One region of the Oceanobacillus longus genome, then DNA from elsewhere that is predicted to be linked to it. Evidence: riboswitches for the same ligand, from Rfam matches in the RefSeq annotation. Region 1 holds a riboswitch; each other region holds the start of a gene.

Region 1 (5,020 bases):
GGCTCTCATATTGTGCATGATACACAACGTGAGAGCCTTTAGTTTTTTCTATATTATTATTTTTCAGCTGCTATTCTTTTGGTTGTAAATCTTCAATAAAAATCCATCTATTATAAATCAATTTCCTTTCACCAACAAAAAACAACAACAGTTAAATTAAACCGCAGCAGTCTCCCTCCGAAAAGCGCGCGCTTCAGCTGGGCGAACAAACCTTATCGCCGCAATAAAATAACACAAAATAGCCGCAAACATAAATAAACCGAATAATCCATTTTGATAGAACGTCTGAAAATAGAGGACATTTATAATCGTAAATAAGAGACCTGTAGTCAACGCTAAATAGCCAAATCTGTCTGTTTTTCTAAAATTCCATTCTGATTTGTTATCGGTAAGTGTCACCAATGTGATCGTTAGGATGTTAATGGAACTTCCGACCCAAACGGGATGTATATTCATATAAAACTCTTGGGGATTCCACCCGCCCAAGTAATACCACAGTAAACCGCTTGTAAAGCCTGTAAACAAGGATGCAACAACTGCACGTTTTGTCACGACTGGCCAGAATAAGGCTGCTACAACCGGTGCGAACGTTGCACTGTTTCTAATCGTCCAGGCAAACACATTCCACCATGCCGATTGCTCTGTACGCAATAAACCAAATAGGATCATAAGTCCGGTTAAAAGCAATAAAGATATTTTTGTATATTTGATAAGTTGATCTCCGGATGCGGTCGGCTTGATAGCACTACCAACATCACGCCCTAAACTAGTTGCACCCGAGAACTGGCATGGACCACCCCATCCGAGCGCACAACCCCAAACTCCGAGAAAGAATAAACCTACGAGTGGAGCAGGCAGGACCTCCATCAGGTACAGCGGAATTGCAATGAGACCTGTCGATGCATTCGGCACAACTACCGCTGCCGATATTCCGAATAGAACACCACCAACAATAAAAGGAATCGCCATAAAACCAGCCATAATCAAGCCTTTCTGTCCCTCTTCCGGTGTTCGGGATGAAAGTGCCATCTGAAAAGCCGCCTGTGCCAGAATGACATTTACGAGAAAAGTACCGAACCAGACGACAATTACTTGCAAACCAACGCTTCCAAAATCAAACATTTCAGGACGCTCCAAATTCAATGCTGCCAAACCAGAAATTCCCGGATTAATGAAAAAGGCAATAATGCCGATCGCTATCATCAAGCCAAACAAAACCATATTCATTGTCTGTGTAAAGGCAATGGACCACATACCGCCAGCCTGCAAATAAATGAAAAGCAAGATGGCAGTAAAGGCTACAGACAAACTCAGGGAAATCCCAGTGAATACATGGAAAGCAGAAGCAAATGCAATCGCAGTCGCAACCGACCACATCGGAAAGGCAAATGCAGTAATGGCACCGGATAACCCTTTTGCTGTTCTCCCAAATTTATCACCAATTAGGCCGGAAACAGTTACAAGCATTTTTTTCCGGAAAGATCGGATGATCAGTAACGCGATAATAAAGATTTGAACCATTTCTGCCATCCCATACCAAATCGCGGAAATACCACTTAAGTAAGATAGCTCCAGAATCGATATAAATGTCGAACCGGAAAATAATCCAGTAATACAAAATGCAACAATCCATTTGTTAAAATTTCGGTTCCCTACAAAATAACTGTCTTTTTTAGTCAATCGCCGCTTTGCAATTTGCCCTGCTACTATAAGTGCAAACGTATATCCTACTGCTAAAATAATAATCCACACACCGTATTCTGTCATATTAACAACTCCTTTTTTTATTATTAAACATATTGTAATACTCAACTTTAAGATATAAAGATTTATGGTTGTTAAACCAAAATAAAAACCCCCTTCTATAATAAGAAGAGGGTGGAAATATCCGATGTCCTCTTCTTATCTTTCAGACAACTGTCTGACGGAATTGGCACAGTACTCATTACGAGCCCGCTGCCGAGGTATCAAAGGGCCATTTCCCTCCACCTCTCTTGATAAGAAGTACGTTTATGTATTTTTATATAAGTTACCCTGTTCTGCTCAAAAAGTCAATCATTATTTAGTCGCATATGAAGCGGGGAAGCACGAGGACGGTTCTTTTGCTTCCTATATAACTAAAAGGAAGCAGGAGAACCGTCCCTACGCTTCCATTGGAGAAATTTCCGTTTGCTATTTCTTCAGCAGGTGTTGAAAATTACGCTATGGGCGAGAACAGGTCGGGAAGTTTAGAATAGAAGAGTAAATTAAATAGAAAGAAGGTTACCACTTATTGAACGAAATGGTAACCTTCTTTCATAATCAGGAGGGAAATATACTACTTTAGTATACTCCACTCCTATACTACAGATAATAATCTATCAAACTATTTAGCACCTAGTCCACCGTCAATTCGATATTGTGAACCAGTGATGAATGCACTCTCATCTGAAGCAAGGAACAGAACCAGATTTGCCATATCTTCCGACTCTCCGTAGCGTCCAAGTGGGATGATTTGAGTAAATGCTTCTTTTGCTTCTGCACCCTTTCCAGGAAGTGTTCCTTCTTCAATGGAACGCATCATTCTCGTATTTACTGGTGATGGGTGAATCGAATTTACTCGAACATTTGCATCTGCAATTTCCAATGCAGCAGTTTTAGTCATTCCCGTCACCGCGTGCTTGGAAGCACCGTATGCAATTTGGTTAGGAGTACCCATCAATCCGGCTCCAGACGAAGTGTTAATTACACTACCATGTCCCTGCTCTCTCATGACTGGCAATACATGCTTCAACCCTAAAAATACTCCTCGGACATTTACATTGATTACTTTATCAAAATCTTCCACATCTAAATCAGTTAATAGAGCAATTTTCCCTTCAATACCTGCATTATTAAAGAAAACGTCGACTTTTCCGAATTGCTCAACCGTCTCTTTAACGTACTTCTTTACATCATCTTCTTTGGAGACATCTGCCTCAATCGTTAATACTTCACCGAATGATTTAAGTTCATTCTTCGCTTCCTCCAATGGCTCTTTGAATAAGTCTACTAAAACGACCTTAGCCCCTTCTTTCAAAAACTTTTCTGCTGTTACCTTACCTATACCACCAGCACCGCCAGTAATTACTGCAACTTTATTATCTAATCTACCCATTTAAATTCCTCCTCCTATGATTACGTTTACAATCCTATTATACTAGTCATAAATTACTAGGACAAATTAAAAGCTCATGGAGAAACTGAGGCAGGATTATTGTCCAAATTTATTTTTGGAATAAGTACCCCCGATAATCATAGCAATTTTTTGGGATAACATTTATATCCCCGAAAGCATCTTCTCCTCCCGCTTCGTATGTTTTGCAATCTTTCCTCATTTTTTCATTAAAAATATATTTCTATTGAATCGTAATTTGCTGCTCACCACTTACGTTATTTGATGTTACTTTTAATGTAATTTCTCCAGCTTTCAATGTTTGAAGCTTTCCATCTGCTGGATTGAAAACAGCTGCATAGCTCCCGGACTTTTCAGCTTGTTCAGCTGCTTTTCCGGAGCCAATATAGACATTACTGCTTCCTTCCCAAGTTACAGATGCTGGATAGCGTAAAGGAAAATCCAGATTTCCAGCTTGATGGCCAGTTGCATCAATTGAAATGGTTTCACCGATCGCAACAGATTCAGGTGCGTGCAGTGTGACTGATCCCAGCAGTGGACGAACCTCTGCCTGAATCCATTCTGTTCCCTTCACATTGCTTTTCTCTGCTGCTCTGTCTGGACCATTTGACTTATCAGGTACAGCTGTAGGATCGATTCCAAATAATGTCCATGAATAGAAACCGCCATTATCTGCTGCCCCATAAGGAGCCTTCCCAGCAGGTCCTGTAACCATATATGGAACACCTTCTACACGTTCCAGATTTACAGTGTGGGCATGACCACTCATATACATGGCCCCTTTTCCATTTGATTCTTGACGGAATTCAGTGAGCCATTTTTCCAACAGATCAGCCTCTTTACGATCAGATAGCTGACTATTTTCTGTTGGTAATGGATCACGTGTTGGATGGTGACCGATAACCGTCACATTTTTAATAGTAGGATCCGATGCAGCATCATCCAGAGATTCTTTCAATTCAATCATTTGGTCAAAATCACTCGTTCGTAAGCTTCCTGTTGATGTGTCCAGTAAAATAAATCTTGTACCATTATGGTCAAAGCTATAACGGTTTTCCTCAAATACTTCTAAAAAGTTATCCAAATTCCCTGAACCTGCAATTTCGTGGTTACCAGGAATATAGTAGATTGGAATCTCATCTCCTACTTCTTCCTCTAAAATCTGTTTTGCAAACTCAAAATCCTCTTTCCATGCTGTATCAACAAGGTCCCCGTTGATAACCAGAAATTCAGGATCTTCGGCGACAATCTGGCGAAGGGATTCTCTTGCCATTTCTACTTGATTACTGTTTGGAGCTGCCGCTGTAAATTGGCTGTCAGTAAGCACTGCAAATTTCCAACGATCATTGCCTATTGAATCATTTTGGATAATCAATGGATCAGATGCTGGTGCTTCTTCTTTTGGTATTTCAACAGAAGGTGGAACTTCAACAGTCAAATCATCAAAAATCAGCTGTCCGGAATACTGCTTATTTCTATCTGTTTCCACCGGATAAATACGCCATAATTTCGCTGGATAGTTTATTCCCTCTGGAAGAGATGTTTCAATATATTTCCATCCTGTCCAGTTTACCTTACTTGCTAATGTTAACGTATAGTTTGTGCCGGATGCATCCGTAATAACGGTACGAAGCCATGCACCATTGCCATCACCATGTACCCATAACCCGATTTTCTGAACATCACCAGGGAGTTCGAGACGAGGGGATGTCTGTAAATAGGCTGCCCGTGTTGCGGTAGTTGTCGAAAAGTCATAGTTTACCTGGATGCCATTTCCCTCTCTGCCTTCTACTACTTCCATGGATGCACCGACATTGGATGGATACTTTGTTACATTCCATCCAGCTGGATCTTCAAAATTAGCTA
Region 2 (5,020 bases), on a different contig from region 1:
TTTCTTTGTTATGTAAATGAAAGGGATTACAAGTTTGTTGCAAACTTAAAAGGAGTGGACAAGATGAAGGCAGTACAGATTCCAGAAGCAAATAAGATTGAGATTCTGGATATACCAGAACCAGATTTAGAACAGGCAGGTGATGTGAAAGTAAAGATAAGAAGTGTGGGCATCTGTGGTTCAGATATGCATATCTATCATGGTACTAACCCTCTCGCGACATATCCAAGAATCGTTGGACATGAAGTAACTGGAGAAATAGTGGAAATTGGTTCGGAAGTAAATCATGTAGCGGTTGGTGATCATGTCGTGATTGAACCAATTAACTATTGCGGCGAGTGCTATGCATGCAAAAGTGGAAGACCAAACGTATGTAAAGAAGTTTCTGTATTTGGTGTACATGAAGATGGTGGGATGAGAGAGTTTGTTATATTGCCAGAAAAACAAGTACATCAAGTGGCTTCTGAGATTGAATGGGACGAAGCGGTAATGGCTGAGCCTTATACAATAGGTGCCCAAGCTACATGGAGAGGGAGTGTTCAGGAGGGACAAACGGTCTTTATCCAAGGAGCAGGACCCATTGGTATTACTGTCTTAAAAATGGCTAAACTGCGTGGAGCAACTGTTATTATTTCCGATTTTACAAATGAACGTTTGGAATTTGCGAAAGATAATGGTGCCGATTTCACATTAAATCCAGCAGAAGTTGATTCTATAGCTAAAATAAATGAAATTACGAATAACGAGGGTGCAAATGTGGTCATCGATGCAGTTGGAGTTCCTCAGACATTTGAATTGGCTGTGGAGGTAGCATCACCAGCTGGAAATGTCGTAACACTTGGCTTTAATGAAACGCCTTCATCGATTGCAATGATGCATATCACTAAAAAGGAATTAACCATTACAGGTTCAAGACTACAAACCAATCAATTTTCAAAAGTAGTGGAACTGATTAATGCAAAGAAATTAACTCATAACGGCCTGGTAACGCATCGATTCCAAGTCGATCAAGTTAAAGAAGCATTTGAATTTATTGAAAAGAACCCAGATAAAGTTAGAAAAGCTGTTATAGAGTTTTAGAAACATAATTCAAACGTACTTCGTCTATTAGAATTACAAAAGTTTAGGAGAATACGAACGTTACATTTAAAGAGAAAAGGGAGAGAAAGTCATGCCATTACTTATTACTGCATTGGGTATTTTACTTCTATTAATTATGATAATGAAGTTTAAAATTAATACGTTTATTACATTGGTGGTTGTTTCATTCTTACTTGGCCTCGCACTTGGAATGCCAGTAAATGAGATTATGGGGTCCATTGAGGCTGGTCTTGGAAGCACATTGGCGAGCACAGGATTAATTTTTGGATTTGGTGCCATTCTTGGTAAATTAATCGCAGACGCAGGCGGGGCACAGCGGATTGCAATGACTTTAATTGCAAAATTTGGCGAGAAAAGAGTGCAATGGGCAGTTATTTTAACCGCATTTATTCTCGGTATAGCGCTGTTCTTTGAAGTAGGTCTAGTATTATTAATTCCTATCATTTACCAGATTGCTAAACAAACAAATATATCATTTCTATGGTTGGGTCTTCCAATGGCTACAGCATTGTCTGTAACCCATGCATTTCTACCGCCACATCCTGGTCCAACAGTTATTGCTGATCAATATGGAGCCAATATAGGAATGGTATTATTATACGGATTTATTATTGCGATTCCGACTATTCTTATTGCGGGTCCGTTATTTACGAAATATGCAAGAAAAATGGTCCCTGCAGCTTTTGAGAAAGCCGGTGAGGGAAGCATTGCGAAACTTGGTGATGCGAAACAATATAAATTGGAAGATACGCCGAGTTTTGCTATAAGTGCATTTACAGCATTATTCCCAGTTATTTTGATGGGTCTTTCAACGATCTTCACCCTTATAAAGGATACTGTCGGAATGGATGACAATTTATTCTTTGATATTATTGCGACTTTAGGAACTCCTTCCATGGTAATGCTGCTTTCTGTATTACTTTCTATTTATACGATGGGTATTGCCCGTAAGATTCCAATGACAGATCTTATGGAATCAGCGGAGAGCTCAGTAAAAGCTATTGGTATGCTATTACTAATTCTTGGTGTAAGTGGCTCACTGAAAGAAGTTTTGATGGATGGTGGAGTAGGCGATTATGTCGCTGAAGTTTTTGAAGGAAGTACCATTTCACCATTACTGCTTGCTTGGTTAATTGCAGCTATTATAAGACTAGCACAAGGATCAGCAACAGTATCAGCATTAACGACAGCAGGGTTGGTTCTACCAATGGTGGCTGATTCAGATGTTAACCTAGCATTAATGGTATTGGCTACAGGTGCTGGTAGTATTATAGCTTCTCATGTTAATGATACAGGTTTTTGGATTGTTAAAGAATCATTTGGTTTGTCGATGAAGGAAACATTTGCCACATGGACCGTCTTAGAAACGATTATCTCTGTTAGTGGTCTTGCATTTGTACTACTTTTAAGCTTGTTTGTATAGTAACTTTGTAACCGAACAGTGCCTGTCACTGCTCGGTTTTTTGATTGTTTAGGAAATTATAAAATTGTATGTTGTAGATAACGTAAATACACAGAAACAGCCACGTCCAGCTCCAGCGCCCAATGACTATTGGACTTCCCTCACCTCCGTAAGATAAGTCAACATCGGTTCGCATACGCTCACCGTGTTTCCCTCACCTCCGTAAGATAAGTCAACATCGGTTCGCATACGCTCACCGTGTTTCCCTTATCTCCTACGGCTCAGTCCAGTCCATACGTCGCTAACCGGGCGCTTACGCTTTTGTTCTTATGGAATCACAAAAGAAATGAAACAGAAAATAAAATAAGTATTGACGCAATTAGAATTATACGGTAATTTAAATAGATAGAATTGATAATCGAATAGTAAAAATCTCTTATCAAGAGTAGCTGAGGGACTGGCCCGTTGAAGCTCGGCAACCTTTATGCGTTACAGCATAGTAAGGTGCTAAATCCTGCAAAACGTAATGTTTTGAAAGATGAGAGAGGATCCCTGTAGAATTTTACAAGCCTCTCTTTCTTATAAGAGAGGCTTTTCTATTATCAGTGACTTACAACAAGGGGGAAATGCAATGAAGAAGTTAGGATTTATCTTATCGATTATTTTACTAGTTGGCGTACTTGCTGCTTGTGGAGATGATACATCTGACAGCTCTACAATAAGTGAAGATAAATTAGTTGTCGGCGTAACTGCTGGTCCACACGAGCAAATCGTAGAAGTCGCTGCTGAAGTTGCTGCTGAAAACGGACTGGATGTTGAAGTGAAGGTGTTTTCCGATTATGTGCTACCGAACTCCGCATTATCAGAAGGGGATTTGGATACGAATAGTTATCAACATGGACCTTTCTTAGATCAATTTAATGAAGATCATGAGACAGATTTAGTCCCTGTTGGTAAAACCATTCTAAATCCTATGGGTGTTTATTCGGAAACCTATGAAAGCATCGAGGATCTTCCGGATGGTGCAAAATTTGGATTACCAAATGACCCAACAAACGGTGGACGCGCACTATTTATATTAGAAGAAGCTGGGATAATTACATTAGAAGAAGGCAAAGAAGAAACAGCTTCGATTTATGATATTGTAGATAATCCGAAAAACCTGGAGTTTATCGAATTAGATGCTGCGCAAATTCCAAATCAACTAAGCGAGGTTGATGCAGCTGCAATTAATACAAATTTCGCTTTAGGGGCGGGAATAAATCCAAAAGAGAATTCTATTCTATTGGAATCAACCAACTCACCATATGTTAACTTTATTGTTGTACGTGCAGAAAATGAAAATGATCCAGTGATTGAAAAATTCGTAAATGCGTATCAATCCGATAAAGTGAAAGCATTTATCGAAGAAGAATTTCAAGGTTCAGTACTTGCAAGTTGGGATGAATAAGGATAAATAAGAAAAGAAGAATGTTGCGTATTTGGAGCAGCATTCTTTTTCGAAAGGGATTCAATCGCTCGAAAACCGACTTGCAGCACGATTGAAAAAGATTAAATTGGAGGGATTACGCATGTCACATGAACTTTATATTGAAAAGGATGGCGCGATTGCAACGATAATCATTAACCGTCCACAAAAAAAGAATTGCTTCAACCTTGCCATGTTTCAAAGGCTCGAAGAATTACTTGATGATCTGAAACAGGATGAGACAATCAAACTCTTAATTGTCCGTGGGGTGGATGAAACAGCCTTTTCCGCTGGCGCTGATATTAGTGAGTTTCTCGAAGTCCGCCTGCATGCGAAGAAAGCAAAAGCATATAATGATTTCGCACTTGGAGCCATTGAAAAACTATATCGGTTTCCGAGGCCGACGATTGCCCTTATCCAAACACTGGCAATCGGTGGTGGTCTGGAGCTTGCGAACGCATGTGATTTCCGGTTTGCAACGTCAGGCAGTAAGGTTGGCATAACCTCTGCGAACATCGGCATCGTATATAACTTAGCAAGTACAAAGCGTTTATACAATTTAATTGGCCCATCTAAAACAAAGGAATTGCTTTATACAGCAGAACTCCTCACAGCAGAAGAAGCGCAAGCCATTGGTTTAATCGACTACATATATTCTCAAGAGGAAATCGAAGGCAAAGTACTAGCATTTGCCAATCGGATTCTTAGCAAATCACCGGTTGCAAATTCTGGCATTAAGCAAGTAATCCAAGCAATTACCGATGGAGAAAACACAGAGTCCGACGCTATTTCAGATCTTATTCTTGAATCCTATAGCTCCGATGATTATACAGAAGGAATCCAAGCCTTCCTTGAAAAAAGAAAGCCAAATTTTCTATAAAGGTGATTCATGAGGACTCTTTTTTCCAAAATATCCTATCCTCCTCTTGATCACGCATTTATGAAAACTAGACAACAAGAAAATAATCATAAAGGAGTACATCAAAATGGAACAAGCATTAAAAGGCATGAAGGTAATTGATTTATCACAAGTTTTAGCAGGACCTTAT
Region 3 (5,020 bases), on a different contig from region 1:
AGTCTCCTGTTTAAAATTAGTAAGTACCTTTTCTACACCTTCTTGTCCACCTAGTGCTAAACCATACACGTATGGTCTGCCTAGTAAGACGGCATCTGCACCTAATGCCAAAGCTTTTACAACATCTGACCCGCGCCGAATACCACTATCAAGCAGAAGAGGAATTCTTCCATTCACCTCTTTAGCAATTCTGGGAAGAGCCTCAATGCTAGAAACAATCCCATCCATTTGCCGCCCACCATGATTGGAAACGATGATACCGTCTATTCCAGCTTCTATGGCAAGTTTCGCATCCTCAGGGTGCAGAATCCCTTTTATTACAACCGGTAGGGAGGTTCTTTTTTTAAGCTCTTCTACATGTTTCCAGTTAAGTGCAGGATGGAAAATGTTCGTTAAGATTGCTTGGATAACAGAATCATCGTCTTGGCTTGGCAAGGAATTCAAGAATACCTTATCGTTAATATAATTTGCTTTTCCGTAACCTTCTTTAAGTGGAGAGAAGCTATTACGTATATCTTCTTCCCGCCACCCCAGCATGATCGTATCGACGGTTAAAACAATGGCTTCGTAACCAGCCTCTTCGGCTCGGTTTACCATGCTATAGGAGATATTTTCGTTATTAGACCAATATAGCTGGAACCATTTTGAACTGCCGGGAGATGCTTTACTTACTTCTTCAATGGAAAAGCTGGAAACAGTGCTTTGAATAAATGGCACCTGATGTGAAGCAGCAGCTTTCACAACAGCTAATTCGGCATCTTCATGTGCTAACTTCAACATTCCAACCGGAGAGAGCAAAAAGGGCTGTGGATACGTACGTCCGAATAACTCAATACTTGTATCAGCTGCAGAAACATCATTTAAATACCTCGGCACGATAGACAACTTATTAAAGTCTGTTGTATTTATCCTTAATGTTTCCTCTCCGCCTGCACCTGACCGTATGTAGCCAAATGCCGCTTTAGGTATTACCTTACTTGCGGCTGATTCAAGATCAGAAAAATTAAGTGGGAAGGCTTCGGATGAAACAATCTGTTGTATAAAGGAATCTTCTATATTATTGATTGTCAAAATAGTCACCTCATCAAAGTATAATCAAGAGCATCAATCTTTTTTCAATCTTGCTGCTAGTCTATTTCCAATGGATTGGATACCTTGTACGATGATAATTAAAATAAAGACAGTCACGTACATAACATCCACTTCATAGCGAAGATGTCCAAAACGATAAGCTAAGTCACCGAGACCACCAGCACCAACAAGGCCTGCCATTGCTGTAGCTCCAATTAAGCTAACCGTGGCAATTGTCAGCCCCAAAATAATAGCTGGTCTTGCCTCTCTTAACATAACATTCCAGATAATTTGTCTGGTTTTGATACCCATTGCTTTATAGGCTTCAATTACACCGTTATCCACATCAAGTAATGCAGATTCAATTAACCTCGCAATATATGGGGCGGCATTGATAACCAAAGGTACGATAACACCCTTCACTCCAATAGTTGTTCCGACTAGCAGTTTTGTAAATGGCAGAATAAAAAACAGCAAAATAATAAATGGAACAGATCGAATAACATTAATAAATAAATTCAGTATTTGATAAATCCATCTATTCTCCAATGATTGTCCAGGTCTGGTTAGAATTAATAATATAGCTAAAGGTACTCCAATCAGAATGGCAAAGAAGAGGGAAATAAGTACCATTTGAAACGTCTCTACAACTGCTTCAGATATAATGGGAAACCACTGTTCGATAAACTCATTCATTTGTTTTCCCCTCCAATTCTTCTGTGGATACACCGTTATCGTCTAAAAATTTCAAAGCATTTGCAACTTCTTGAGACTCTCCGACTAGATGTATGACCAGGTTTCCTACAATTCCGTTTTTCAGTTCCATAATATTGGCTGTTAATATATTTGGTTCTACTTTAAATCGATGGCTCAGTTGAGCAAGCAAGGGTTGTCCGGTATTTTCGCCGATAAATGTCAATCTTGTAACCGTACCGTTTAATTTAAGCTGCTCTATTAAGCTATCAGATAACTTCCGTTGTGAGATTGTATTTAAAAATTTCTTTGTCGTTTTTTCTTTCGGGTTAGTAAATAGATTAATTGCTGTTCCTTGTTCAATCAAATCCCCATTTTCTATCACATATACATAATCACAGATTTTTTGAATGACATTCATTTCGTGAGTGATGAGTAGTATCGTTATTCCAAGCTCTTCGTTAATTTTTAAAAGTAAATCGAGAATGGAATTTGTTGTTTCTGGATCAAGTGCACTTGTTGCTTCATCACTGAGTAGGATTTGTGGTTCCTGTGATAATGCTCTTGCAATCGCAACACGTTGTTTTTGTCCTCCTGATAATTGAGAAGGATACGTATGTTTTTTTTCTAATAAGTCAACAATACCCAAATATTTATCTACACGGGTCTCAACCTCTTTTTTGTCATAGCCAAGAAGCTTAAGTGGAATTGCGATATTATCATATACCGTGGCCGTTTTCAGCAGATTAAAGTGTTGAAAAATCATACCGATTTTTTGCCGCGTTTTTCGTAATTTTTCCTGGGACATTGAGGTCATTTCTACTCCGTTTATGGAAACAGTGCCACTGGTTGGTTTCTCAAGTAAATTAACACAACGAATCAAGGTACTTTTACCTGCTCCACTATAACCAATTACACCGTGAATTTCGCCCTTCTTCACGTGAAGATTAACGTCATTTAGCGCTTTAACAACTCCATTTTTAGAAGGAAATACTTTCGTGATGTTGTTTAGTTTAATCATATATGTAAACATTCCTTTCAAAAGAGGCTGGCATCCTGATGAAGACCTCTATTTTTAGTATTCCTTACCCTTTAATTCAAAAAAGCCTCTCATTATAAGAGAGGCTAGTAAATTATAAATTCACGTTCCTCTCTCATCTTCCAAAACGTAATGTTTTGCTGGATTTAGCACCTTTCTATGTATAACACATAAAGGTTGCCGAGCATCAACGGGCCAGTCCCTCAGCTACTCTTGATAAGAGATTTATTTATTTATTTGTTTGTTTCGAGTTATTAGATAAAGTTACATTATATCAATCATTTCGTCAATACTTATTTTGAAAAAAGGATATTCCATTAAAACATCCTTATTATCAAAAGGTTATGGATTAAATATATTTAGCTTCTCAATTCTGGAGATGGCTTCTATGATGCGCGCTTCATCGACAAGTAATCCAATTCGTACGTATCCCTCTCCATACGTTCCAAAACCATTTCCAGCTGCAACTGCGACATCTGCTTTTGCCAACAGATAGTCTGCAAATTCCTCGCTTTGAAATTCCTCCGGTACTGGGAGCCAGGCAAAGAAGGACCCTTTTGGTGCGTTTACTTTCCACCCGATTCGATTACATTCAGTAATCAATGTGTTACGTCTACCTTCATATAAGTTAACCAGATCATCGACACATTCCTGACTACTAGATAAAGCAGTTGCTGCTGCATGTTGAAGCGCTGGGAAGATACTTACAAATAAGTGATCCTGTAAAAGATTGATCGCTTCAATCATTTTTGCATTACCTACAGCAAAACCTACCCGCCATCCAGCCATATTATAGGTTTTTGATAATGTATACAGTTCAATTCCAACTTCTTTTGCATCCTCTGCCTGCATGAAACTGACTGGTTTATCACCATCAAATCCAATAGCGCCATAGGCAAAATCATGAACAATACCTATGTTATTACATTTTGCCAATTCAACAGTTTCATCAAAAAATGCAACAGATGCTGTTGCTCCGGTTGGGTTGTTCGGGTAGTTTAAGTAAAGTAGTTTCGCCTTTTCTTTCTGTTTATCGGTTAGTTTTTTATAGTCAGGCAAAAATCCTTGTTCACTATGTAAAGGCATCGTATCATAGGTGACATTAGCTATACCTACACCAGACAAATAATCAGGATAACCGGGATCGGGAAGTAGAAGCAGGTCACCCTCATTCATTAAGGCCAAGGGTAATTCAACTAAACCGATTTTTGTACCAAATAAAACAGCAATCTCTAAGTCGGGGTCAAGATCTACATTGTATTCCCTTTTATAAAAATCAGCTGCTGCTTGCTTAAATTCATCGGTGCCTCTAAATGGTGAATATTTATGTGTATCTGGATTTTCAACCGATTTTTGCAATGCCTGGACAATATGCTTCGGGGTTGGTTGATCCGGATTCCCCTGGCCAAGATTAATCACATCCCGTCCTTCAGAAACTGCTACAGCAACTTTTTTCACCAAGGTTGCAAAGAATTGGGAAGGTAGTTTATTTAAACGATTAGAAACTTCCATCATAAAACACCTCATTTACAATTAGTTCAAATAATTATCTAAATATTATATCCTTATATAACATATGTGTATAGTAGAACATATTATTATATGAATATCCAACAGGAATGCTTTGTTTAATTTACAAAAATTGTCACATAAATTTCCTGCGATATATTGCATTTTGTTGAAGAAGGTAGTATGATATCTTCATTGAGACATTACACACAGCTCATTAAATATTTTGAAAATTTAATAAAGTATTTGAGCTTACAACAAGGGGGAACAACTTATGAAGGACAAGCTACCTTTTTCTTCTTATATGGCAATCGGATTTATGTTATTTGCATTATTCTTTGGAGCGGGCAATTTAATTTTCCCAGCTCAATTAGGTCAAAACGCAGGAACCAATTTATGGCCAGCGGCATTTGGGTTTTTAATTACTGGTGTAGGACTTCCATTACTAGGGATTTTGGCAATGGGCTTCTCGGGCAGCCGAAACTTGCAGGAACTTGCCGGCAGGGTGCATCCGATATATGGTATCTTCTTCACTGCATTGCTTTATCTGACAATTGGACCGTTCTTCGCTGCTCCTAGGACTGGAACAGTAGCGTTCGAAGTAGGGATCGCTCCATTTGTGAGTGAGGGGTCACAACAAACGGTATTGCTTATTTTTACCATTATCTTTTTTGCCATTGCTCTTTTATTCTCCTTATTTCCAGCGAA

Evidence for each region. A riboswitch is a leader RNA that binds a small molecule or an ion and turns the genes downstream of it on or off. The one in region 1 is predicted to bind S-adenosylmethionine.
Region 2: it holds a riboswitch for S-adenosylmethionine, as region 1 does, so the genes downstream of both, ACFOUV_RS00900 (MetQ/NlpA family ABC transporter substrate-binding protein) here and ACFOUV_RS07250 (sodium:solute symporter family protein) in region 1, are expected to answer to the same signal.
Region 3: it holds a riboswitch for S-adenosylmethionine, as region 1 does, so the genes downstream of both, ACFOUV_RS13830 (methionine ABC transporter ATP-binding protein) here and ACFOUV_RS07250 (sodium:solute symporter family protein) in region 1, are expected to answer to the same signal.

The regions. Positions count from the first base shown of each region.
Region 1 is NZ_JBHSAO010000004.1:128,218-133,237, forward strand. Features, by position in the region: gene ACFOUV_RS07250 (sodium:solute symporter family protein) at 157-1,767, opposite strand; SAM riboswitch class I at 1,900-2,004, opposite strand; gene ACFOUV_RS07255 (SDR family NAD(P)-dependent oxidoreductase) at 2,366-3,136, opposite strand; gene ACFOUV_RS07260 (phosphodiester glycosidase family protein) at 3,378-5,020, opposite strand, start outside.
Region 2 is NZ_JBHSAO010000001.1:188,770-193,789, forward strand. Features, by position in the region: gene ACFOUV_RS00890 (zinc-binding alcohol dehydrogenase family protein) at 64-1,080, shown strand; gene ACFOUV_RS00895 (gluconate:H+ symporter) at 1,172-2,524, shown strand; SAM riboswitch class I at 2,937-3,048, shown strand; gene ACFOUV_RS00900 (MetQ/NlpA family ABC transporter substrate-binding protein) at 3,135-3,953, shown strand; gene ACFOUV_RS00905 (enoyl-CoA hydratase/isomerase family protein) at 4,075-4,851, shown strand; gene ACFOUV_RS00910 (CaiB/BaiF CoA transferase family protein) at 4,958-5,020, shown strand, end outside.
Region 3 is NZ_JBHSAO010000010.1:106,853-111,872, reverse strand. Features, by position in the region: gene ACFOUV_RS13840 (alpha-hydroxy acid oxidase) at 1-1,071, opposite strand, end outside; gene ACFOUV_RS13835 (methionine ABC transporter permease) at 1,105-1,767, opposite strand; gene ACFOUV_RS13830 (methionine ABC transporter ATP-binding protein) at 1,760-2,785, opposite strand; SAM riboswitch class I at 2,916-3,026, opposite strand; gene ACFOUV_RS13825 (pyridoxal phosphate-dependent aminotransferase) at 3,146-4,315, opposite strand; gene brnQ (branched-chain amino acid transport system II carrier protein) at 4,587-5,020, shown strand, end outside.